One region of the Mangrovibacter sp. MFB070 genome, then DNA from elsewhere that is predicted to be linked to it. Evidence: predicted binding sites of a transcription regulator. Region 1 holds the regulator's gene; each other region holds the start of a gene.

Evidence for each region. Region 1 encodes PhoB, which activates phosphate uptake and scavenging genes when phosphate is short. Its sites were predicted from a motif close to CTGTCATAAAACTGNCNNAT; they were not measured.
Region 2: a site for PhoB is predicted at 3,812-3,831, ahead of kdgR (DNA-binding transcriptional regulator KdgR). Genes of this name have one in related genera too.
Region 3: a site for PhoB is predicted at 4,081-4,100, ahead of phnC (phosphonate ABC transporter ATP-binding protein). Genes of this name have one in related genera too.

The regions. Positions count from the first base shown of each region.
Region 1 covers NZ_JJMI01000025.1:466,850-475,095, forward strand. The annotation lists gene brnQ (branched-chain amino acid transporter carrier protein BrnQ) at 1-951, opposite strand, end outside; gene phoR (phosphate regulon sensor histidine kinase PhoR) at 1,432-2,742, opposite strand; gene phoB (phosphate response regulator transcription factor PhoB) at 2,765-3,454, opposite strand; gene sbcD (exonuclease subunit SbcD) at 3,707-4,915, shown strand; gene sbcC (exonuclease subunit SbcC) at 4,912-8,070, shown strand.
Region 2 covers NZ_JJMI01000021.1:27,767-36,012, forward strand. The annotation lists gene prc (carboxy terminal-processing peptidase) at 1-900, shown strand, start outside; gene htpX (protease HtpX) at 1,385-2,266, shown strand; gene DT73_RS08920 (MFS transporter) at 2,372-3,745, opposite strand; gene kdgR (DNA-binding transcriptional regulator KdgR) at 3,923-4,714, shown strand; gene DT73_RS08930 (YobH family protein) at 4,763-5,005, opposite strand; gene mgrB (PhoP/PhoQ regulator MgrB) at 5,162-5,305, shown strand; gene DT73_RS08940 (YebO family protein) at 5,371-5,676, shown strand; gene DT73_RS08945 (MBL fold metallo-hydrolase) at 5,711-6,715, shown strand; gene DT73_RS25450 (DUF2627 domain-containing protein) at 7,204-7,335, shown strand; gene cspE (transcription antiterminator/RNA stability regulator CspE) at 7,359-7,568, shown strand; gene ftsI (peptidoglycan glycosyltransferase FtsI) at 7,788-8,246, shown strand, end outside.
Region 3 covers NZ_JJMI01000005.1:130,709-138,954, reverse strand. The annotation lists gene DT73_RS02485 (alpha-D-ribose 1-methylphosphonate 5-phosphate C-P-lyase PhnJ) at 1-154, shown strand, start outside; gene phnK (phosphonate C-P lyase system protein PhnK) at 147-908, shown strand; gene phnL (phosphonate C-P lyase system protein PhnL) at 915-1,616, shown strand; gene phnM (alpha-D-ribose 1-methylphosphonate 5-triphosphate diphosphatase) at 1,613-2,749, shown strand; gene phnN (ribose 1,5-bisphosphokinase) at 2,749-3,303, shown strand; gene phnP (phosphonate metabolism protein PhnP) at 3,285-4,043, shown strand; gene phnC (phosphonate ABC transporter ATP-binding protein) at 4,153-4,989, shown strand; gene phnD (phosphonate ABC transporter substrate-binding protein) at 5,047-5,976, shown strand; gene phnE (phosphonate ABC transporter, permease protein PhnE) at 6,037-6,906, shown strand; gene phnE (phosphonate ABC transporter, permease protein PhnE) at 6,903-7,784, shown strand; gene DT73_RS25050 (hypothetical protein) at 8,005-8,246, shown strand, end outside.

The DNA of each region.
Region 1 (8,246 bases):
CAGAGTGCGGTATGAAACCGGCAAATACTGGGCAAAGAATTCAGCACAGGCACAAGTCAGCCCTACTGCCGTTACCATACAGGCAACAAAAATGAGTATTGCCAGCAACAGGCTGCCATAAACACCAAACGTATGCTGAACATAAGCATGGAGAATAGCCGCACCGTTTGCAGACTGAGCCACCAAAGAACTGCTGTCAGAGCCAAGGCGGAACAGGCACAAATACAACAGTGTCAGGCCGACACCAGCAATCAGACCAGCCCAAATCGTGTAACGGGTTAACAGGCGTGACTCGGTTACACCGCGGGAGCGTGCAGCATTAACAATAACAATACCGAACACCAGTGCGCCCAGAGTATCCATGGTCAGATAGCCATTAACGAACCCATTAGAAAACGCAGCATTCTGGTATGCCTCGGTTGCGTCACTCAAGCCGCCTGCGGGCCAGAAAATTGCAGCACCGCCCAGAATGATTAATGCGACGATTTTTACGGGAGCCAGAAAGTGGCCTACGGTATCCAGCAACTTCCCGGGGTAGAGGGAAATCCCAATCACCAGCGCAAAATAAATCAGGCTGTAAATCAGTAAAGGGGTGGAACCATCGCCTGCCAGCGGAGCGATCCCTACTTCAAATGACACGGTTGCTGTGCGGGGGGTTGCAAAAAATGGCCCAACAGCCAGATAACAGATAGTAGCCAGCACCAGGCCTGCATGGCGGCCAATAGGTGAACTGAGGTTATCAATACCGCCGCCGACTTTTGCCAGCGAGATAACAGTGAGAACGGGCAAACCCACTGCAGTAATAAGGAAACCAATTGCCGCAACCCAAACATGTGGGCCTGCCTGCAAACCGACCATGGGCGGGAAAATAATGTTCCCTGCGCCAACAAACAACGCAAAGGTCATAAAACCTAATGCGATGATGTCACGGGATGTTAATTGACGGGTCATATTGTACTTGTAGCCTGTGGATGTGGTTATGTTGTTTGCAAAAACGAAAACCTGAATGGCCGGAAACACACTACGCTGAACGCCCCGAAAACCGGTAACGGGTATGACTATGCTGAATAGCGGCCACAGACAGAAAATGTGAATGGCCAACAACATAGCATGTACAGCGGGATATGCTCATGATTAACCATAATTAAGAATAGTTTTCCGGTTAATAACGCAATCCTGGTGCATTCATGCACAAACAGGGGCGCAATTAAAACGCTTATAGCGTTTAAAGGCAAGAAGCGATCCGAAAACAAGCGACTTATTCCGTGATCAAACTAATAAGCAGACATTATCGCTATTTTATCGTCATAAGAACCGCTTATAGTTCGAACAAAAAGTCGCCATCACGATGCATTTGTTTCATTCATTCTGCGAGACAAAAGAAAACAGGCCATAAATATGGCCTGCAGGAAAGTTATGTTTACAGTTGAATCAGGCCTGAGCTGCCAGCACCTTGTTACTTACCAGCAAACGCTCTGGTAACTCAAAAGAAAAACAGCTTCCTTTGCCTGGTGCACTTTCAATACTCAGGCGGGCATCATGATGGGTAAGCGCATGTTTGACTATTGCCAGGCCAAGACCACTGCCTCCGGTCTGGCGAGAGCGAGCTTTATCTACCCGGTAAAAACGCTCTGTCAGGCGTGGCAGGTGCTCAGGAGAGATCCCCGGCCCATTATCCTGCACAGAGAAACGCGCGCCATGAGCCACTTTTTCCCATTTAACCTGAATAAGTGTCCCTTCCGGGGTGTGGTTCACTGCGTTATAGACCAGGTTAGACATAGCGCTACGGAGCTGTTCTTCACTACCGTAAACCTGTAACGCCGGGTCAACCGTAAAGCTTATCTGGTGGCGCCCCTGGCTCAGGGTTTGCGCTTCACGATCCACCAGGCGCAGCATCAGCGGAACGTCAATTTTATCTGTAAGGCTCAGCGCCGGTGCCGCTTCAATACGAGATAACGTCAGCAACTGGCGAACCAAACCCTCCATACGAGAGGTTTGCTCCCGCATAGTGACCAACGCTTTTTCCCGCACCACGCCTTCCAGCGGCTGGTCCTGCATCATTTCCAGGTAGCCCTGCAACACGGTCAGTGGGGTACGCAATTCGTGGCTGACATTCGCAAAAAAGTTACGCCGGGCGCCTTCAAGCTGGTGCATCTGGGTTACATCACGCACCACCATCAACCACTGGCCGTCGGTGTAAGGCATGATACGAAATTCAAGATGGCGGCCATTGTTCAGCACCTGGTTGAAAGGGCGCGCAAAATCGCGTTTTTTGATGTACTGGTTAAATTCCGGGTAGCGCAGCAAATTGACAATGTTTTGCCCGTTGTCATCTGGCCACCGTAAATTAAGCAACTGAATAGCAAGGCCATTACACCAAAATATGGCACCGACCTCTGTCATCATGACCAGTGCGTCCGGCAAAGATTCCGCGCCACTGCGAAACCGCTTGATCAGGTTACCCAGTTCTTTGCGCCGCTTTTTATTGCGCATCTGCATCTGGTGAATACCATACATCAAGGGTTCCCAGCTCCCGGAACCTGTTGGTGGCGTCATACTGCGGTCAACCCACAGCCACCAGGAAAGGCGTAACAGGTTCCAAAAATGCCAGACAAGCAGGCCTGTCACACTCGCCAGTAAAAACCATGGGAGATAACCAAAGAACGCCCCCAGCAATAAAGCAGGTATGCAACACAACGCCAGTTCAAGTACCAGCCTTCGCCATGACAACCGTTCAAGCACGGGTCATACTCCATCCAGATAATTAAAAACGGGCTGAGAAGCGATAACCCGTACCGCGAACGGTTTGAACCATACGATCATGCCCACTGAGTTCCAGTGCCTTACGCAAACGGCGAATGTGAACATCTACCGTTCTGTCCTCAACGTAAACATTCGTTCCCCATACATGATTAAGGAGTTGTTCACGGCTGTAAACCCGTTCCGGGTGTGTCATGAAAAAATGCAGCAACTTAAATTCTGTCGGCCCCATATCCAGTGGGTTCTCACCAGTCATGACACGGTGAGAAGACGGATCCAGGCTGAGCCCCTGAATCTCAATCACTTCTTCTACTGCCATCGGAGAGATACGGCGCATCACCGCTTTAATACGCGCAACCAGTTCTTTGGGTGAAAACGGCTTGGTGATGTAATCATCTGCCCCAATTTCCAACCCTCTGACCCGGTCCTCTTCTTCACCGCGGGCCGTCAGCATGACTACCGGTATATCCCGTGTCATCGCTTCACGTTTCAGGTGCTTGATAAACTGAATCCCGGAGCCGCCCGGCAACATCCAGTCGAGTAAAATTAAATCCGGCCAGGGTTCGTTGAGCTGGTTTACCGCACTGTCATAATCTTCCGCCTCAACAGCCTGAAAACCATTTTGTTCGAGCACAAAACACACCATTTCACGAATGGGTGCTTCATCTTCCACAACCAGAATTCGTCTCGCCATAATCAGCCCTGTAAATATATACAATAATTTAACGCGGCGTCATTATGCGTCAGTTTTATGACAGTTTTATGAAAAAAATGACCATTACATGACCTGTCATATTATTTTATGACAAAGCGTTTCCTTCTGCTGCAAAGCAAGTAGTAACGCGCATTATCGCTGGAATCCGCTACGCAGCTTGCAACAACACACCTGCAACTTAATCCACCACATGTATATAATCACCACTTCGCTTTCTAACCAGGACAGGTTATGCGCATTCTTCACACTTCTGACTGGCATCTGGGGCAAAATTTCTATACCAAAAGCCGTGCTCCGGAACATGCAGCCTTTCTAAACTGGCTAACCGAAATGGTTGAACAGCACCAGGTTGACGCAGTCATCGTAGCGGGCGATATCTTCGATACAGGCTCACCGCCCAGTTACGCACGTGAATTGTATTACCGCTTTGTCGTTCAACTCCAGGCAACCGGCTGCACGCTCGTGGTGCTGGGCGGTAACCATGATTCCGTCGCCACACTGAACGAATCGCGTGAACTGTTGGGTTACCTCAATACCTGGGTTATCGCCAGTGCATCAGATACCGAAGCCCCCATTTTATTACCGCTTCGCAACGGGGAACCCGGTGCGGTACTCTGCCCGGTTCCTTTTTTACGCCCACGCGATATCCAGGTAAGCCAGTCCGGGCAAAGTGGCCAACAAAAGCAGCAAGAGCTGGTCGGGGCCATTCACCACTATTACCAGCAAGGCTACGAGGCAGCCTGTGACTTGCGCGGTAACCGCAAATTACCCATTATTGCCACCGGCCACCTGACAACCGTTGGAGCCAGCAAAAGCGATGCTGTGCGCGAAATCTATATCGGCACCCTTGATGCCTTCCCTGCCAGTGCATTTCCACCGGCTGATTATATTGCGCTGGGGCATATTCACCGCCCGCAAAAGGTCACCAGTAGTGAGCATATCCGCTACTGTGGGTCGCCCATTGCACTGAGTTTTGACGAAACCAACAGCACAAAAATGGTTCTGATGGTGGATTTCTCTGAAGGTGAACTGAGCGCCGTAACTCCACTCCCGGTGCCAGTAACCCAACCATTGTTAATGCTCAAAGGCTCACTGGAAAGCATTAAACAGCAACTGGAAGCCTGGCGGGATGCCCCTTCAACGCCTGTTACCTGGCTTGATATTGAACTCACTACAGACCAGTATCTCCACGACATGCAAAAACAGCTACAGGCACTAACCGCTGATTTACCAGTAGAAATTGTGTTATTGCGCCGCAGCCGCGAGCAACGGGAAAAAATCATCGCTAACCAACAAAAAGAAACCCTGAGCGAACTCAGTACCAGCGAAGTTTTTGAGCGCCGTCTGGCACAAGAAAATCTGGATGAAAGCCAGGCGTCGCGCCTGCGGGGGTTGTTTGCAGAAACCCTGCACCGCCTGGAAGAGGAACCCAAGTCATGAGAATTCTGACGCTGCGGTTAAAGAACCTCAATTCACTCAAAGGTGAATGGAAAATCGACTTTACTCAGTCGCCGTTCAACAGCAACGGTTTGTTTGCTATTACCGGGCCAACCGGCGCAGGCAAAACCACATTGCTGGATGCCATTTGCCTGGCGCTATATCACCAGACACCACGCCTCAGCACCATTTCCCAGTCCAGCAACGATTTGATGACGAGAGATACCGCAGAATGCCTTGCTGAGGTGGAATTCGAAGTTAAAGGTGTTGCCTGGCGTGCCTTCTGGAGCCAGAACCGGGCTCGCAACCAGCCCGATGGCAAACTCCAGGCACCAAGAGTGGAGCTGGCCCGTTGTGCAGATGGCAAAATTGTTGCCGACAAAGTGAAAGACAAGCTGGAAACCATTGCCCGCCTGACCGGGCTGGACTATGACCGGTTCACTCGCTCAATGTTGCTCTCCCAGGGGCAATTTGCCGCTTTTCTTAATGCCGATGCAAAAGCACGGGCAGAATTGCTGGAAGAACTCACCGGCACAGAAATTTATGGGCAAATCTCCGCACTGATTTTCGACACATGGAAACAACACAAACAGCAACTGGAACAGTTACAGGCTAAAGCCAGCGGCGTGCAATGCCTTACGGACGGTGAACGGGCAGCGCTGGAAAACCAGGTTGCCACTTTGGTACAGCAGGAGCAGCAGTTACTTAGGCAACAACGCCAGGTGCAGTCTGCAGTTCAGTGGTTGCAGCAATTAGCGCAGCAACAGCAGCAAATCAGCCAGCTTGAGCAAAAACTGGCTCAGGCAAAACGTGATTCTGAGGCAGCAGAACCAGACCGCGCACGCCTGGCACTCGCTCTGCCCGCCGAAAAGTTACGCCCGGTATGGCAACAATGTACAGGCCAGGAGGCACGGGTTCACCACCTGGAGCAGCAACTGGCTGTGTTGTCGCAACGCCTGAGTACCGCGGGCCAGGTACGCCAGCAGGTATGGCTCTCCGCCCGGAATAAATCCACTTATATAGAAACACAGCGCCAGGCTATTACTGGCTGGCTGGGCGAACACCAGGCCGTGGGTGAATGGCAGCACGAACTGGCTGGCTGGCGCAGTCGCTTTGCCCGCTACCGGGATGACAACAAACAGCTCGCAGCCTTGCAGCAAACCCTGGCAACGCAGCAAGAAAAACTGGCAGCGCAGGCGCACCCGGCACTCTCATTAACCGCAGACGAAACCATTGCACGTCTGGCAGAACACCAGCGCCACCAGGCTAAACGCGAACAACTCAGGCGGCTGGCATTTGAGTTTGCCCCGCTTCGCCAACAGCACCAACAGTTACAACAGCAACGAAATGAGCAACAGCAACGTTATCAACAGGCTGGGGAACAGCTTGCTGAACGGCGCAAAGCCTGGGCTGAAGTTAACCAGCAGTACCAGGATGTAGCCAGGATCTGTGAGCTGGAAAGCACCATTGTTAACCTGAATGCCGAGCGGGAACGCCTGCAGGCTGGGCAACCCTGCCCATTATGTGGAGCAACAGAGCACCCGGCAGTTGCCCATTACCAGGCATTGCAACCGGGCGAAAACCAGCGGCGCAAAGCTGAACTGGAAGAGCGTAAGCGCCTTCTGGCAGAAGAAGGCGCAACGTTAAAAGGCCAGCATGATGCACTGGCCGCACAAACAGAACAGTTAACCCGCCAGCAGGCCAGTGTTGAACAGTCACTGGAACGCTATCAGCAGCAATGGGCTGAATTGTGCCAGGCACTGAATCTTTCGGTAGCTCCGGGGGGCGATATCACCCAATGGTTAAGTGAAAGCGAGGCTTATCAGGCTCAACTTCAGGCTCACCAGGTATGGCTGGGGCAACAGGCACTGGTAGAACAGACCCGGGCACAAGTCACCGAATTATCACAATCATGCGAACAACAACGCCTCACCCTGCAAACCACACTGGCAACATGGCAACTGTCCTGGCCACAGCCAGGTGAAGTTGAAGCCTGGCTGGCTGCGCGTGAAAAAACGCGTGAACAATTCCTGCGGCAACAAGCCCTGCTCGCACAATTGAATACCGACGACGAAGCTATCAGGCAGATTCTCCAGACACTGGAAGACGATGGCAGTGATACACCACTACCAAACGAAGAAACCCAGCAACAACTGGTCCAGGGGTGGTCACGGCATAACAGCGAATGGGTGGCGTTACACAGCCAGTCTGAAGCACTTACCCAACAACTGCAGCAGGAAAAAGAGCAACTTGCACAATACCAACGCCAGTTGGATAACGCCCTGCAGGCCAGCCAGTTTGCATCAATAGACGCAATGACAGCAGCATTGCTCGATGACACTACTCGCCAGCAACTGGCCGACCGGCTGGCCGCGCTGGCCCAACAGGTACAACAGCAAACAGCACTGGCAGAACAGGCTCATCAACAGCTTGCCGCGCATAACGCGGCACGCCCGGAGCACCTTAGCGAACAGGACACCCAGAGCGAACTGGAAGCACAACTGGCGCTGGTTAACACCCAGTGGCGTGAGAATACCTCCGGCCAGGGGGCACTGCGCCAGCAACTGGAGCACGATACCCGCCAAAGGGAACAGCAACAAAGCCTGCTTCTCTCACTTGAACAACAGCAGCAATTAGCCACCGACTGGGGCGCATTGAATGAAATGATCGGTTCCAAAGAAGGTGATAAGTTCCGCAAATTTGCTCAGGGGCTGACACTGGATAACCTGGTATGGCTGGCTAACCAGCAACTGCACCGGTTACATGGCCGTTATCTGTTACAACGTAAAAATAACGAAGCGCTGGAGCTCGAGGTAGTGGATACCTGGCAGGCCGATGCAGTGCGCGATACCCGGACATTATCAGGTGGGGAAAGCTTCCTGGTCAGCCTGGCACTGGCGCTGGCATTGTCTGACCTGGTGAGCCATAAAACCCGTATCGATTCATTATTCCTTGATGAAGGCTTTGGTACCCTGGATGCAGAAACCCTGGATACCGCCCTTGATGCACTGGATACCCTCAATGCCAGCGGCAAAATCATTGGTGTTATCAGCCATGTAGCTGCCATGAAAGAACGTATTCCGGTGCAAATCAAAGTCCGGAAAGTGAACGGGCTGGGGTACAGCAGGCTGGATAAACATTTCGCAGTGGACAGCTAGTGCACAAAAGTAAGTGATGGCTCACTTTTGTGTGGGGCGTGAGTACCGGCAATATGCAGCCGTACTCACGCCTGAGATACCCTTTTAGCAATACCCCTGGTTATGCCAAAAACGACGTTAAAAGCTATGTTAAAAGCTATGAGCTATGAGCTATGAGCTATGAGCTATGAGCTATG
Region 2 (8,246 bases), on a different contig from region 1:
GAGAAACAGAACGTCAACAGTATTGTCATTGATTTACGCAGCAATGGTGGCGGGGCGCTGACTGAAGCTGTGTCGCTGTCTGGCTTGTTTATTCCTTCTGGCCCGGTTGTTCAGGTGCGGGATAATAATGGCAAAGTGCGTGAAGACAGCGATACCGATGGTATTACTTACTATAAAGGCCCGCTGGTAGTGCTGGTTGACCGCTTTAGTGCCTCTGCATCAGAGATTTTTGCCGCTGCCATGCAGGATTATGGCCGGGCACTGATCGTGGGTGAACCAACCTTTGGTAAAGGAACTGTTCAGCAGTATCGTTCGCTCAACCGCATCTATGACCAGATGCTGCGCCCGGAATGGCCTGCACTCGGTTCTGTTCAGTACACTATCCAGAAGTTCTATCGCATTAATGGTGGCAGTACGCAATTAAAAGGCGTTACACCTGATATCATGATGCCGACCGGAACTGAAAATACTGAGACAGGCGAAAAGTATGAAGATAATGCTTTACCCTGGGACAGCATCAAAGCCGCGCACTATACGAAAACCGGGAGCATGACGCCTTTCGAACCGGAGTTACTGAAGTTACATCAGGCTCGTATCGAGAAAGATCCTGAGTTTCAGTATATTATGAAAGACATTGCCCGGTTTAATGCCAACAAGGATCGCAGAAACATTGTGTCACTGAACCTTGCTCAGCGTGAGAAAGAGAATCAGGAAGATGATGCGCTGCGCCTGGCACGGATCAACGATCGCCTGAAACGCGAAGGCAAACCACTGCTCAAAAAACTTGATGATCTGCCGAAAGATTATCAGGAGCCGGATCCTTACCTGGATGAAACTGTTCATATTGCAATCGACCTCGCCAATATGGAAGCTGGTAAGCAACCTGCTGCACAGCAGTAATAACGCTTTAATCCTCCAAAAGGCACACATTCGTGTGCCTCAGATTGATGAAAAAGAAGGAAAAAGCGTGGTTTTTCCTTCTTTTTAGTTAGCAGGCGAAAATCAATGACTTGATTTTCCTCTTTTTTTATTAGGTGACATCCTCTTGTTCTGTGCGAACATGAGGTTTGTCATCAGACTCAGGCACACATTCGTGTGCCTTTTGTTTTTGTGACACACTCTTCTATTGTTATCTGTCCATGATATACACGGGTTGAGAAGCGCCTGTTGCAAATATGTTGGTCAAAAATGATTTCCACAGAGCCCGCTTTTCCAACGCAAAACTGGTGAGTTTTGTTGTGTATCTCGTCAGTAAATTAAGACAAAATGTAAAGTTATGTTTTTTTAAGCACTTGCCAGCATCTGGCTCTTGAAAATGTACACGATACCCCTACGATGTGATTCATCGCGTAGAGCGTTTTGTTAAAACGAGGTAAACAAATATATGATGCGAATTGCGCTTTTCCTGTTAACCAACCTGGCCGTTATGGTGGTTTTCGGGCTGGTGCTGAGCCTGACCGGAATTCAGTCAAGCAGTGTCCAGGGGTTATTGATTATGGCCCTGCTGTTTGGCTTCGGTGGCTCTTTTGTATCGCTGCTGATGTCCAAATGGATGGCGTTACGTTCTGTCGGTGGGGAAGTGATTGAGCAACCCCGTAACGAGACGGAGCACTGGTTACTTGAAACTGTCCGTCGGCAGTCACAGCAAGTGGGGATTGCTATGCCGCAGGTTGCGGTGTATCACGCTCCGGATATTAATGCTTTTGCAACGGGTGCCCGTCGCGATGCGTCACTGGTCGCGGTCAGTACCGGGTTGCTGCAAAATATGAGCCGTGATGAAGCCGAAGCGGTTATTGCTCATGAGATAAGCCACGTCGCGAATGGCGATATGGTCACCATGACGCTGATTCAGGGGGTGGTGAACACCTTTGTTATCTTTATCTCGCGTATTCTGGCGCAAATTGCAGCCGGGTTCCTGTCAGGAAACCGTGATGATGGTGAAGAGACAAATGGCAACCCGATGATCTATTTCGCGGTTTCAATGGTACTCGAACTGGTGTTTGGTATCCTGGCGAGCATTATCACTATGTGGTTCTCCCGCTACCGTGAGTTCCATGCTGATGCCGGTTCAGCGCGTTTGGTTGGCCGTGAAAAAATGATAGCGGCACTCCAGCGACTGAAAACCAGCTACGAACCGCAGGAAGCGAGCAGCATGATGGCGTTTTGCATTAACGGGAAGTCAAAAACATTAAGCGAGTTGTTTTTGTCTCACCCGCCACTGGATAAACGTATTGAAGCGCTGCGTACCGGCCAGTACCTGAAATAATCCCGCTGTACAGGTTCAACATAAAAGGCGTGCATCGGGCACGCCTTTTTTATATATGAAGTTAGTGAACGGGCACGGCTTTGTTGCCGTGAACTACAGCAACTGTCAGTTCTCGGGCAATGCCTGTGTGACCCGCAAGCTGCTGACAATACAGGCGGCAGTAGCAAAACAACCAGCCATTATCAGTGCGTATTGGGTTCCCTGCGTCGCTGAAAGATTCAGTGTTAACGCAACCAGCGCGGCACCACTACTTTGCCCAAGCAGCCTTGCCGTGCCAAGCATGCCACTGGCACCACCGCTGCGGTTTTTCGGGGCTGAAACAATAATGGTATGGTTATTAGGCGACTGAAATAAGCCGAAACCTGCGCCACACAAGGCCATTCGCCAGATAATATCCACATCGGTTGGTGTGCCAGGCAAGAAGGCCAACGCAAACAACCCTGTCAGCATCAGAAGCATACCCAGCCCACCCAGCAGACCAGCATGGAAACGACCAATCAGCCGCCCGGCAAGCGGCGCCATCACCATGGTTGCCAGCGGCCATGGCGTTAATAATAAACCGGTTTCTACTTCGCTACGCCCAATGGTGGACTGCAAGTAAAAAGGCAATGCGACCAGTGCCAGCATTTGCGCACAGAAGGAACACACAGAAGTACACAGCGATAACGTGAACAGCGGGATGCGCAGCAGATCAACTGGCAGCAGAGGTACAGTGAGGGTTAGCTGGCGACGAACGAAAAAGAAACCAATAATCAGCGCGGAGACCAATTCTGCGAGTGTAATAATCCCTGCCTGTTGCTGAGCGAAGCCACTTAACGCAGTAATCAGCAAACCAAATGTCAGGGCGTTCATAATGGCGCTGGGTAAGTCGAAGCTTTGTTTTTTGGCTCCTTGTGGGTTGGGTGGCAAAAAGCGCATAGCCAGCAACAGGGCAATAATCCCGGATGGAACGTTGACATAAAACAGCCAGTGCCAGCTGGCGACGGAGAGTATTGCAGCAGCAACAGTTGGCCCTGCTGCTGCAGACACTGCGACAATGAATGAATTAATCCCCATACCGCGGCCTAACTGGTACTGCGGGTAAATCAGCCGAATCAGTGCCGTGTTTACACTCATCAGTGCTGCGCCGCCAATCCCTTGCAGAACCCGCGCTGCTGTGAGCATTTCAAGGTTTGGGGAAAGGGCACATAAAAACGATGTGGCGGTAAAACAGACCAGACCGGTTTTGTAGACTCGCCGGTAACCAAACATGTCACCCAAAAATGAGAATGTCAGTAAGCTAACGACAATGGCGATTTGATAGGCGTTGACTATCCAGATAGAGGCGGCCTCAGAGGCATTCAGGTCGCGGGCAATGGTGGGCAGGGCAACGTTCGCAATTGCGCCATCCAGAACTGCCATCATGATACCAATGGCTATTGTGGCAATTGCACCATAACGCTGAGGCAGCGGCAGACCATCAGAAAGTGTTTTTTCCATAGAAAAATGTGAGCTGTACCGACATTGTAATGATAGTGCACATTATAACATTTATATATCTGCTATATGTCGCAGATTTGTAACGAATAAGCGATGACTCGTTGCGGGCAAGTTGCCATCCACATATACTAAAAACCGGTTCTGAATTTTATAAAACATGCGCGATAGAGGTGATTAATGTCAGTGGCAGATCTGGATAAACAGCCTGATTCTGTATCTTCAGTGCTGAAGGTGTTTGGGATTCTTCAGGCACTGGGTGAGGAGCGAGAGATTGGTATCACTGAACTGTCGCAACGCGTGATGATGTCCAAAAGCACAGTGTATCGATTTTTACAAACCATGAAATCCCTTGGTTATGTAGCTCAGGAAGGCGAGTCAGAAAAATACTCTCTCACCCTGAAGTTGTTCGAACTGGGGGCTAAAGCGTTACAAAACGTCGATCTTATTCGCAGCGCAGACCTGCAAATGCGGGAAATTTCCCGTTTAACGAAAGAGACTATTCACCTGGGTGCGCTGGATGAAGACAGTATCGTTTACATCCATAAAATCGATTCAATGTACAACCTGCGCATGTATTCGCGTATTGGCCGGCGTAACCCGTTACACAGTACTGCTATTGGGAAGGTGTTGTTAGCCTGGCGTGATCGCGATGAAGTATTGTCGATTCTCGAACATGTTGAGTACACCCGTAGTACTGATCGGACAATTTCCAGTACTGAAGAGTTACTTGAAGTGCTGGAAGTTGTGCGCAAACAGGGCTTTGGGGAAGATAACGAAGAGCAGGAAGAAGGGTTGCGTTGTATCGCCGTGCCGGTCTTTGACCGCTTTGGTGTGGTGATCGCCGGGTTGAGTATTTCTTTCCCAACGTTACGTTTCTCTGAAGATAAACTGCATGAATACGTTAGCATGTTGCACAATGCTGCACGTATTATTTCCCAGCAAATGGGTTACAACGACTACCCATTCTGAGTTGTACTGAGAGGTAATAAACGCACCGGCCAGCCGGTGCGTTGTTGACTATTGCCCGGTATCAATCACTTCGTCAGTTTTACGCAGCAGCGGGCAACTGGTGACACCAAGAAAATTATTGTCCAGGTGCAGGTACTGAGCAGATGTAACATGCCGGGCCGTCAGGTAGTTACACTTAATACCAAGCCCGGCGGCATTCTCATGTGAACCGATTAAAATGCCATAGCCACTCACCAGTAAACCAACCCACAACACTGCAAGAGCAATAACTAAACGAATAATCAGGCGCATAGAACCTCTTTATCATTGATATTATTCCAGTATCATCAATTCTGAAGGGGAAGATGGCAATATGATGAATCCGAAAAGCGTATCCTGTATGCAGAGACACTTGGTTTAACATTAGCATGCTATCTTATTGCCAATGATCGATAACTGGAGAATATGGTGAGAAAATACCGATGGGTACTCCTGGTGGCACTACTGTTGGCCTCGTTGCTGGTGTGGTTACAGGTTTTTAACGTGATGTGCGACCAGGATGTCCAGTTTTTCAGCGGTATTTGTACAATTAATAAGTACATTCCCTGGTAAGCTTTATGTCGCTGGCTTTTCACTGTAGTGCCGGTGGTATAATGGTTTTTTTTTGAGGTGGTAAGATGGACAATGTAATGAACCCGGGCACTGTAACACTTATGCCCCTGGTGATTTCGGCAATAATGGTTATCCTCGGTCTCGTTCTTTGGTTTTTTGTTAACCGCGCAAGCGTTAAAGCTAACCAGCAAATCGCGTTACTCAATACACTGGTAGATCAACAGAAACGCCAAATCGTGTTACTGCGCCGCTTGTGTGATGCCAATGAACAGGCAGAAGTCAGCCATGAAGATTCTGGCTCTGAGCCAGCTCCACAGGTAGCAACACAAGAAGAAGGTGATGATTTTATCCGTCTGGTTGCTGAACGTTAAGTCCTGAGCACTGTGAGCGGTGGCATTTGACAGTATGGCCTGGAAAAACCCCTGGTTTAACGCCCAGAAAGCGCATCACCGTATTGACGGTTTTGTGAATCTTGACCCTGCTGCCGGCCATCGCCCCGGAGACCTCGATAAATGGCGTGCAGAACGCAAACAGGCGAAGTTGCCTCATCCTCCGGCCGCGGGTTACGACGCGTTTATTAGTACCTGGTGGCAGCGCGCCGATTTTTCCACAGAGGAAGACGGGATTTGGTGGCTGGGACATGCTTCTGTTCTGGCCCGTCTGAACGGTATTAATATCCTTATTGATCCGGTTTTTTCTCAGCGTGCATCACCGGTCTCTTTTGCCGGGCCGTCACGCAAAACGCCTCCCTGTACGTCCGTCGCTGAGTTACCGCCAGTCGGCGCTGTTGTCATTTCTCATAACCATTATGACCACCTCGACAGCACGGCTATCAGTCAGTTAAAGCGTTACCATCCCCAGGCCTGCTATTTCGTTCCACTCGGGTTGGGTAACTGGTTTATGCGGCGTGGCATTCAACAGGTTATAGAACTCGACTGGATGCAGTCATATGTCTGGCAAGGATTGGTATTAACCGCGGTTCCGGCTCAACACTGGAGTATGAGAACACCGTGGAACCGTAACCGTTCCTTATGGTGTGGATGGGTTCTTGAAAGTGACGATTGCCGGTTTTGGTTCAGTGGCGACACGGGTTACTTTCCGCAACTGTCTGATTTTGTATTGCGCGTTGGCCAACCGGATATGGTTGCCTTGCCTGTTGGGGCCTATGCACCAGAATGGTTCATGCATCCGCATCATATGTCGCCTGAAGAAAGCGTTTCAGTGTGGCAGCAAATTGGCCGGCCGTATGCTATCCCCATCCATTGGGGGGTATTTGAGCTTGCCGATGAATCCATTGATGAACCACCCGATAAACTACTGCAGGCGTTGAAAAATAAAGGAGAAGATTCGAAATATTTTCAATGCTGCAGAATAGGTCAGTACCATGAGTTAATTAAAAATAACATTTAATTATTATCATATTCCTTTGGTTATATATATGCCCGGGTGATTGGAACTGACTCTTTTTATTCATGGGTAAATAAATCTTTGCATTATTTTGATGCAGGTTCATTAAACTGTCATTATTTTGGTGCATGTTCCAGAATGGAATCTGAATCACATTATTGCACTGAAGCGGGCCTTGTTAAGGCAATTGAAACTGCATAGCTATGCGTTGTATTCATCCAGCAGAATTTTCTATATCTCTTTTGCTGAGAGCCGCTGGACGCAGGGAAGTGATTGGTCTATGTTAGAAAAGTTACATCAATATAGCAGCACAGTCACAGAATTAACCGTGACCATAAGTTTTGTTTAATGAATATTTGCGCATAACTGTGCATTCATGAAAACTAACTTACTGAATTTGTGCGTTAGATCGATGCACGTTTAAAAATGGCTTGCCATTATAAACGTTGTATGTGATAACACTTTGAGTCAAACGAGGTACAGTTCTGTTTATGTGTGGCATTTTCAGTAAAGAAGTTTTGAGTAAACACGTTGTCGTTGAATACCGCTTCTCTGCCGAACCTTTTATTAGTGCCTCAAGCAGTAATGTCTCTGTTTTATCTCAGGTATGCCTGTGGGCGTAGAAACAAACTAAGGAAATTTAGAAATGGCAAAGATCAAAGGTCAAGTTAAGTGGTTCAACGAAGCAAAAGGTTTTGGTTTCATTACTCCTGCTGATGGCAGCAAAGATGTGTTCGTTCACTTCTCTGCAATCCAGGGTAACGGCTTCAAAACTCTGGCTGAAGGCCAGAACGTAGAGTTCGAAATTCAGGATGGTCAGAAAGGCCCGGCAGCGGTTAACGTTGTAGCGCTGTAAGTTGCACGGCGCAAGCCACGCACATACATCACAATTCAAAAGCCTCGCTTATAGCGGGGCTTTTATCTTTCTGGGATTTGGCAATATCTTACAAAATATTTCACATCCCGCTTCTGTTTGTGTCTTGTTGCAATATCGTGAAGGTATTAGCAGAGTTTTCCCCCTTTCTGATAGTGGTTAGGTTCTAATTTCAGCGTCATTTTTATTGTTTCAGAAGGGATGTTTGTGAAGAAAAATCCTGTATTGCCAACGGGTAACTTCATTTCATGGCGTTTCGGGCTGTTGTGTCTTGCTATACTCCTGAGCCTTGTTCTATTACTCGGCAGGGTTGGCTGGTTGCAAATAATTTCGCCTGGGCCGTTAGTGCAACAAGAGGATATGCGTTCATTGCGCGAGGAGCCTATTATCATGCCGCGCGGCATGATAGAGGACCGCAATGGCGACCCTCTGGCAGTCAGTGTCCCTGTGGAAGCAATTTGGGCCGATCCTAAAACCGTAATTGAGAAAGGCGGTGTTAAGGTTAATGACCGCTGGCAGGCGTTAGCCAGTGCCTTGAAAATATCCCTTAATTCTCTCTCCGAACGTATCAACCAGAACCCTCAAGGGCGCTTCATCTACCTTGCCCGTCAGGTTGACCCTGAACAGGCGCACTGGATAGATAAACTTAATCTGCCAGGC
Region 3 (8,246 bases), on a different contig from region 1:
TGATGTCCAGCACTGGGACCAACCCTGTGCGCTGTGTGGTTCGCGTGACAGTTACCTTGATGAAGTGGTGATGGACGACAGCGGCACCCGTTTATTTGTTTGCTCCGATACCGACTATTGCCGCCAGCAGCAGGAAAAACAACATGATGCCTGAAGAACAGCCACTGCTTAGTGTCAGCAATCTGACCCACCTGTATGCCCCCGGAAAAGGGTTTGAAAATGTCTCGTTCGACCTCTTTCCAGGCGAAGTGCTGGGGATTGTGGGGGAATCCGGCTCCGGTAAAACCACCTTACTGAAATCGCTCTCGGCCCGCCTGGTGCCGCAACAGGGCGCAATTCATTACCGCGAGCAGAATCTGTATCAACTCAGCGAAGCCGCGCGCCGGCGCTTATTACGCACCGAGTGGGGCGTTGTGCACCAGCACCCGCTTGACGGGCTGCGCCCACGCATTTCCGCAGGCGGCAATATTGGCGAACGCCTGATGGCCGCCGGTGCGCGCCATTATGGTGATATTCGCGCAGAAGCCAGCCACTGGTTGCAGGATGTAGAAATTGACCCGTCCCGGCTCGATGACCTGCCCGTAACGTTCTCCGGCGGCATGCAGCAACGCCTGCAAATTGCCTGCAACCTGGTCACCCGCCCGGCCCTGGTATTTATGGATGAGCCAACTGGCGGGCTGGATGTTTCGGTACAGGCCCGGTTGCTGGATCTGCTGCGTAACCTGGTGCGGGACCTCAACCTGGCGGTGGTGATTGTCACCCATGATTTGGGTGTGGCGCGTTTGCTGGCCCACCGGCTGTTAGTGATGAAGCAAGGCCAGGTGGTGGAAAGCGGCCTGACCGACCGGGTACTGGACGACCCCCATCACCCGTATACCCAACTGCTGGTTTCCTCCATTCTCGGGTAACTCAACATGACAATGCTAAATGTAGAAGGGCTGTGCAAAACCTTTGTGCTGCACAACCAGCAAGGGGCGCGGTTGCCGGTCCTTAACCAGGTTTCACTGCAGGTGAACGCCGGGGAGTGTGTGGTCTTACACGGCCATTCAGGCAGCGGTAAATCCACACTACTGCGCACGCTTTACGGCAACTATTTACCCGATTCGGGCAGCATCAACGTACATCACCATGGCGAACAGGTTGATTTGGTGACTGCCAGCGCCCGGCAAATTTTGGCGTTACGGCGCGATACGCTGGGCTGGGTGAGCCAGTTTCTGCGCGTGATCCCGCGCATCAGTGCGCTGGAAGTGGTGATGCAGCCTTTGCTGGAGCGGGGCGAAGCGCGCGATGTGTGCGAAGACAAAGCCCGTGAATTACTCGCCCGCCTCAACGTACCACAACGTTTATGGTCACTGGCGCCTGCCACGTTTTCCGGCGGCGAGCAGCAACGTGTGAATATCGCCCGTGGGTTTATTGCCCGGTCGCCAGTATTACTGCTGGATGAACCCACCGCATCGCTGGATAACAAAAACTGTGCGGCGGTTGTGGCGCTGATTGAAGAAGCCCGCAGCCGTGGTGCGGCGATTGTCGGCATTTTTCATGACCGTGAAGTCAGAGAACGGGTGGCAAACCGCCTGCATATTATGAACCCCATGGTGGCGGAGACAGAAGCATGATTATCAACAATGTACGTATGGTACTGGAGCAGGAAGTGGTTTCCGGTTCATTGGAAGTGCGTGATGGGGTGATTAGCAGTTACAGCGAAACAACCAGTCAGTTACCACAGGCGCTGGATGGCGAGCAGGACTGGTTACTGCCGGGGCTGGTTGAACTGCATACCGACAACCTGGATAAATTTTTCACGCCGCGCCCGGGAGTGGACTGGCCTGCCCACTCCGCCATGAGCAGCCACGATGCGTTGATGGTTGCCAGCGGCATTACCACCGTTCTGGATGCCATTGGTGTGGGTGATGTACGTGATGGCGGCCACCGCATGGATAACCTGGAAAAAATGATTGGCGCCATTCAGGAAAGCCGCGGCCGGAATGCCAACCGGGCTGATCACCTGCTGCATTTGCGCTGCGAGCTGCCTTACCACGCCACGCTGCCGCTGTTTGAACAACTGATGAACACTGATATTTTGCGAGTTGTGTCACTGATGGACCATTCACCAGGCCAGCGCCAGTATGCTTCGCTGGAGAAATTCCGTGAATATTACCAGGGAAAATACCAACTGACGGACAGCGAAATGGCGGCGTATGAAAGCGAACAGGTTGCTCTGGCGGCCCGCTGGTCGCGCCCCAACCGTGAAGCGATCGCCGCATTATGCCGTGAGCGCGGCCTGGCACTGGCCAGCCACGATGACGCCACGGCGGCGCATGTGGATGAATCCTGTGAGATAGGCAGCGTAATAGCGGAGTTCCCCACCACGTATGAGGCCGCGCAGCATTCCCGGGATAAAGGCCTGAATATTTTAATGGGCGCACCGAATATTGTGCGTGGTGGTTCGCACTCAGGAAATGTGGCGGCACACTGCCTGGCAACCAGTGGTTTACTGGATATTCTGTCATCGGATTACTACCCGGCAAGCCTGCTGGATGCCGCGTTTCGCCTGGCAAAAGACGAGCGTAATTCACTGAAGCTCCCGGCGACCATTGCAATGGTGACGGCAAACCCGGCGCGGGCGATAGGCCTTGCTGACCGCGGGCGTATTGCTGAAGGGTTGCGGGCAGACCTGGTCCTGGCACATACCCACCACGGGCATGCACAGGTGCGCCATGTCTGGTCACAAGGGCGGCAGGTTTACTGATGGCGCGGTTAATCTGGCTGACGGGGCCTTCTGGTTCAGGGAAAGACAGCCTGTTGGATGCCTTGCGGGCGCAGCCGCCTGCCGGGCTGGTGATTGCCCACCGCTACATTACCCGCCCGGCTTCTGCGGGCGGGGAAAACCATGTGGCGCTGACCACCACCGAATTCCGTCGCCGCCTGCAGGCCGGGTTGTTTGCACTGCACTGGCAGGCCCATGGCTGTGAGTATGGGCTGGGCATAGAAATTGATTTGTGGTTGCAGCGCGGGCTAAATGTGCTGGTAAATGGCTCCCGCCAGCATTTCCCCGCCGCCCGGGAGCGCTATGGCGATAGCCTGTTCCCAGTGGTGTTGCAGGTTTCCTCAGATGTGCTGGCCCGGCGCCTGCGCCTGCGGGGGCGAGAAGACGAAGCGGCCATAGCCCTTCGCCTGCAACGCAGTGTTTGCGTTCCTGAACCCAATGCTGTTTGCCTGAATAACGATGGTGCGCTGGCAGACACCCTGGCGGCGTTTAACCAGTTGCTGGAGAACCATGCATTATGCAACTCACCTTTTTAGGCACCGGTGGTGCGCAACAAGTGCCGGTCTTTGGTTGTAGCTGCCTGGCCTGCCAGCGTGCCCGTCAGGATAACCGCTATGCCCGCGGCCCTTGCAGCGCGCTGCTCCAGTCCGGTGATGAAACCATACTGATTGATGCCGGGCAGTGCCACCTTGAACAGCGCTTTACGCCAGGAGAACTGAGCCGGATAGTGCTCACCCACTACCATATGGACCACGTCCAGGGGTTATTCCCGCTGCGCTGGGGCATGGGTGAGCCGATCCCGGTGTTTGGCCCGCCGGACTCACAAGGTTGTGACGATTTATTTAAACACCCCGGCATCCTGGATTTTCAGGTTCCTTTCACGCCTTTTGAACCCGTTCACTGGCCAGGCATGACCGTCACCCCAGTACCCTTGCAGCATTCAAAAATCACCTTTGGCTATGTTTTCAGGAAACACGGCACATCCAGTAATACTCTGGCCTGGCTGTGCGACACCTGCGGGCTACCACCTGAAACGCTGGCATTTTTGCAAAGCGTACCACTGGGTAACCTGGTGCTGGATTGCAGCCACCCGCCAGGCGGCACTCCTCCGCGCAACCATAACGACATCACCCAGGCGCTGGCGATTCACCATGCGCTACAACCGCAGCATACCTGGCTTACCCATATCAGCCACGGGCTGGATAACTGGTTGCAGGAAAACCGCCTGCCAGAATCTGTTTCCCCCGCATGGGATGGCATGACCCTGGCCCTGTAACCGCTAACTGCGGGTTGTTCACCGTTTAATCATTTTATTGTCATTAAACATTCATCTGCGCTCGCCTTAATAGGGGCACCTTAACCGACAGATGGCAATGACAATGAACATGGCGCAGGCACTTTTAAAATCCACCTTAGCAGCCCCGGAGCCGCAACTTCAGCCGGTTGCACAACAGACAGTGCTGAGTGTGCAGGATTTGTGCAAATCCTGGAATGGTCAGCACAATGTTCTGGATGGCATCAGTTTTGATCTCCATGCCGGTGAGCTGGTGGGCGTGATTGGCCGCTCGGGGGCAGGGAAATCCACACTGTTACATGTGCTCAATGGCACTCATACCGCCACATCCGGGCATATCCTGAGCCAGGAAGACGACGATGACGAGCGGGATATTACTGAACTGCATGGCCGGGCGTTACGCCAGTGGCGCAGTGAATGCGGCATGATCTTCCAGGACTTTTGCCTGGTTCCGCGCCTGGATGTGTTAACCAACGTGTTGTTGGGCCGCCTGAGCCAGACCAGCACACTGAAATCCCTGTTTAAAATTTTCCCGGACAGCGACCGTGCACGGGCTATTGAATTACTGGAGTGGATGGGCCTGCTGCCCCATGCTCTGCAGCGCGCAGAAAACCTGTCCGGCGGCCAGATGCAGCGCGTGGCAATCTGCCGCGCCTTAATGCAGAACCCGCGTATTTTGCTGGCAGATGAACCTGTTGCCTCTCTCGACCCGAAAAATACCCAGCGCATTATGGATGCCCTGAAACAGGTCAGCCAGCGTGGGATCAGTGTGATGGTCAACCTGCATTCAGTAGAACTGGTGCAAAGCTATTGCTCGCGCGTGATTGGCATTGCCAGCGGGCGCGTGGTGTATGACGGGCACCCGGCAAGTTTAACAGAAGACACCCTGCAACAACTCTATGGCGATGAAATCAGCCAACTTCACTAACGCACCCTTACCAACAAGACTCACAGGCAAATGATAATGAAAAGGCAGAAAAACCTTATGAAACACTCCTTTCGTTCACTGGCACTGATGGCAGGCGTATTCATGGCCGGTAACGCGATGGCGGCGGATGCGCCAAAAGAACTGAATCTGGGTATTTTGGGTGGGCAAAATGCCACACAGCAAATTGGCGATAACCAGTGTGTGAAAACGTTCTTTGATAAAGAACTGCATGTAGATACCAAACTGCGTAATTCGTCTGACTACTCTGGTGTTATTCAGGGGTTACTGGGCGGCAAAGTAGATATGGTGCTGAGTATGTCACCCTCGTCTTACGCATCGGTGTATATCAACAACCCGAAAGCTGTGGATGTTGTGGGTATTCTGGTGGATGACAAAGATCAGTCACGGGGTTACCACTCTGTCGTGATCGTTAAAGCCGACAGCCCGTATAAAAAACTGGAAGATCTGAAAGGGAAAGCGTTCGGTTTTGCCGATCCGGATTCCACCTCGGGCTACCTGATCCCGAACCATGCCTTCAAACAGCAGTTTGGCGGCAACACCGATAACAAATACAACAACTTCTTCTCCAGTGTGACCTTCTCTGGTGGCCATGAACAGGACATCCTGGGTGTACTGAACGGCCAGTTCGCTGGTGCCGTCACCTGGACCTCACTGGTGGGCGACTATAACACCGGTTATACCTCTGGTGCCTTTGGTCGTCTGATTCGTATGGATCACCCTGATCTGATGAAACAGATCCGCATCATCTGGAAATCGCCGTTGATCCCCAATGGCCCGATCCTGGTAAGCAACAGCCTGCCAGCCGATTTCAAAGCCAAAGTAGTTGAAACTATTAAGAAACTGGATAAAGAAGACCATGCCTGCTTCGCTAAAGCAGTGGGTGGTGAACAGCATGTTGGTCCGGCAACTGTTGCCGATTACCAGCAAATCATTGATATGAAACGTGAGCTGGTCACAGCCCGTTAAGTTATTTGGTACTGGCGCCCGGTTATCTCACCGGGCGTTGTTTTACCGCAGGTAGCGCACATGACGTCGAACACCGAATTTGAGCAGTATTACCAGCAAGTTAAACGCCAGCAAAAGCGCGATACCTTGCTTTGGTCTCTGGTTTTATTGGGGCTTTACCTGGCGGCAGGCAATGTGGCGGAATTCAGCCTCACTACGCTCTGGCAGGCACTGCCACACTTCTTTGATTACCTGTTTGAAACCCTGCCAATACTGCACTGGAACCAGTTGTTTGCCGACGGGCACACTAAGGGCTCGTTATTGTACTGGGGCTACCGGTTGCATATTCAGTTACCACTGATTTGGGAAACGCTGCAACTGGCGCTGGCATCAACCCTGGTGGCCGTTGCACTGGCTGTGGTACTGGCTTTTATGGCGGCAGGCAATACCTGGACACACCCGGCATTGCGTTATGGCGTGCGGTCGCTGGTGGCATTTTTGCGCACTATGCCAGAACTGGCCTGGGCGGTGATGTTTGTGATGGCGTTCGGTATTGGGGCGATTCCCGGCTTTCTCGCGCTGGCGCTGCATACCGTGGGCAGCCTGACCAAACTGTTCTATGAAGCTATTGAAAACAGTTCATCGCGCCCGGTGCGCGGCCTTGCTGCCTGTGGTGCCAGCCGCCTGCAACGCATGCGCTTCGCACTGTGGCCGCAGGTGAAACCGCTGTTTTTATCTTACAGCTTTATGCGCATGGAAATTAATTTCCGCTCTTCCACCATTCTGGGGTTGGTTGGCGCGGGCGGTATCGGCCAGGAGCTGATGACCAACATCAAGCTCGACCGTTATGACCAGGTGAGCATTACGCTGCTGTTGATTATCCTGGTGGTGTCATTACTGGATTTGTGCTCAGGCCGGTTGCGTCGCTGGGTGCTGGAGGGGAAAGCATGAGTGTGTGGCAAACGGAACCGAATATCGCTCAGTGCCGGAGTTCTCACCCTGAATTATTTCGGGCACAACGGCGCTATTTGCGCGGTGTTGCTATTCTTGCGCTGGCGGTTGTGGCCTATTACGTCTGGTTTTTCCTGCAGTTTGGCATTACTGCGGAACAGTTCACCCGGGGTATGGGGCAACTGGGGCGTTACTTCGCACGCATGTTTGTCTGGCATGATTTTGCCTCCTGGCCCTTTGGGTATTATCTGGGGCAAATTGGCATCACGCTGGCGATTGTGTTTGCCGGTACTCTGACGGCAACGTTCATTGCATTGCCTCTGTCTTTCCTTGCTGCCCGTAACGTGATGCAGGGCCGGGTCAATGGCGTTGTTGCTCTGCTGATGCGCCGCCTGTTCGATGTGCTGCGTGGTGTGGACATGGCGATTTGGGGGCTGATTTTCGTGCGTGCCGTGGGGCTTGGGCCGCTGGCTGGTGTACTGGCAATTGTGATGCAGGACACGGGGCTGCTGGGGCGCTTATATGCAGAAGGCCATGAGGCGGTGGAACGTTCGCCCGGGCGCGGGCTGAGTGCTGTCGGTGCCGGGAATGTGCAAAAGCACCGCTTCGGTATTTTCACGCAGTCTTTCCCGGCGTTTTTGGCGTTGAGCCTGTACCAGATAGAATCCAATACGCGTTCAGCCGCGGTTCTGGGTTTTGTGGGTGCCGGTGGGGTGGGGCTGGTGTACGCCGAAAACATGCGCCTGTGGAACTGGGATGTGGTGATGTTTATCACCCTGATTCTGGTTGCAGTGGTAATGGCAATGGATGTGGCATCGACCTGGTTACGCCAGCGCTATATCACCGGTAAAACAGTGCCCCTGTTTGAAGCCCGGTAATGGGTTTAACGCTCTGTAATTCTTTAAAACTGGCAATTTTTACCGCAACGCATTCAGTGCCTGTGCCGCTGTCCCGGTGCAGGCACAAGAACGGAACCCGGTTGTTGGTACTGTGTTAGTTTTGTTTGCTTTTCGTTAAATCAACAAGTTGTGCACAAATTGCGCTTTGAGCCATGAAAAAAGTGTGTGTAGAATAACCCACTCACTAAAGGAATTGCTCATGCCCCAACGTTTGTTCCTCTCTCTGGCGCGCTACCTGAAACACGGGTTTATCACCCCGGTGCTGTTTCTGGCTGCCTGCTGGCTGGTGGGCAATGCACCGTTGGCTCAGGCGAGCGAATCCTCCCCCGGCACACATCTTTCTGCACCCGTTACCACGCATTACAGCCATGACAGCCACAATATGGCCATGCTGCACACCATGGCGATGCGTACTTCGGTAGACCGCATTCTGTGTGAGAA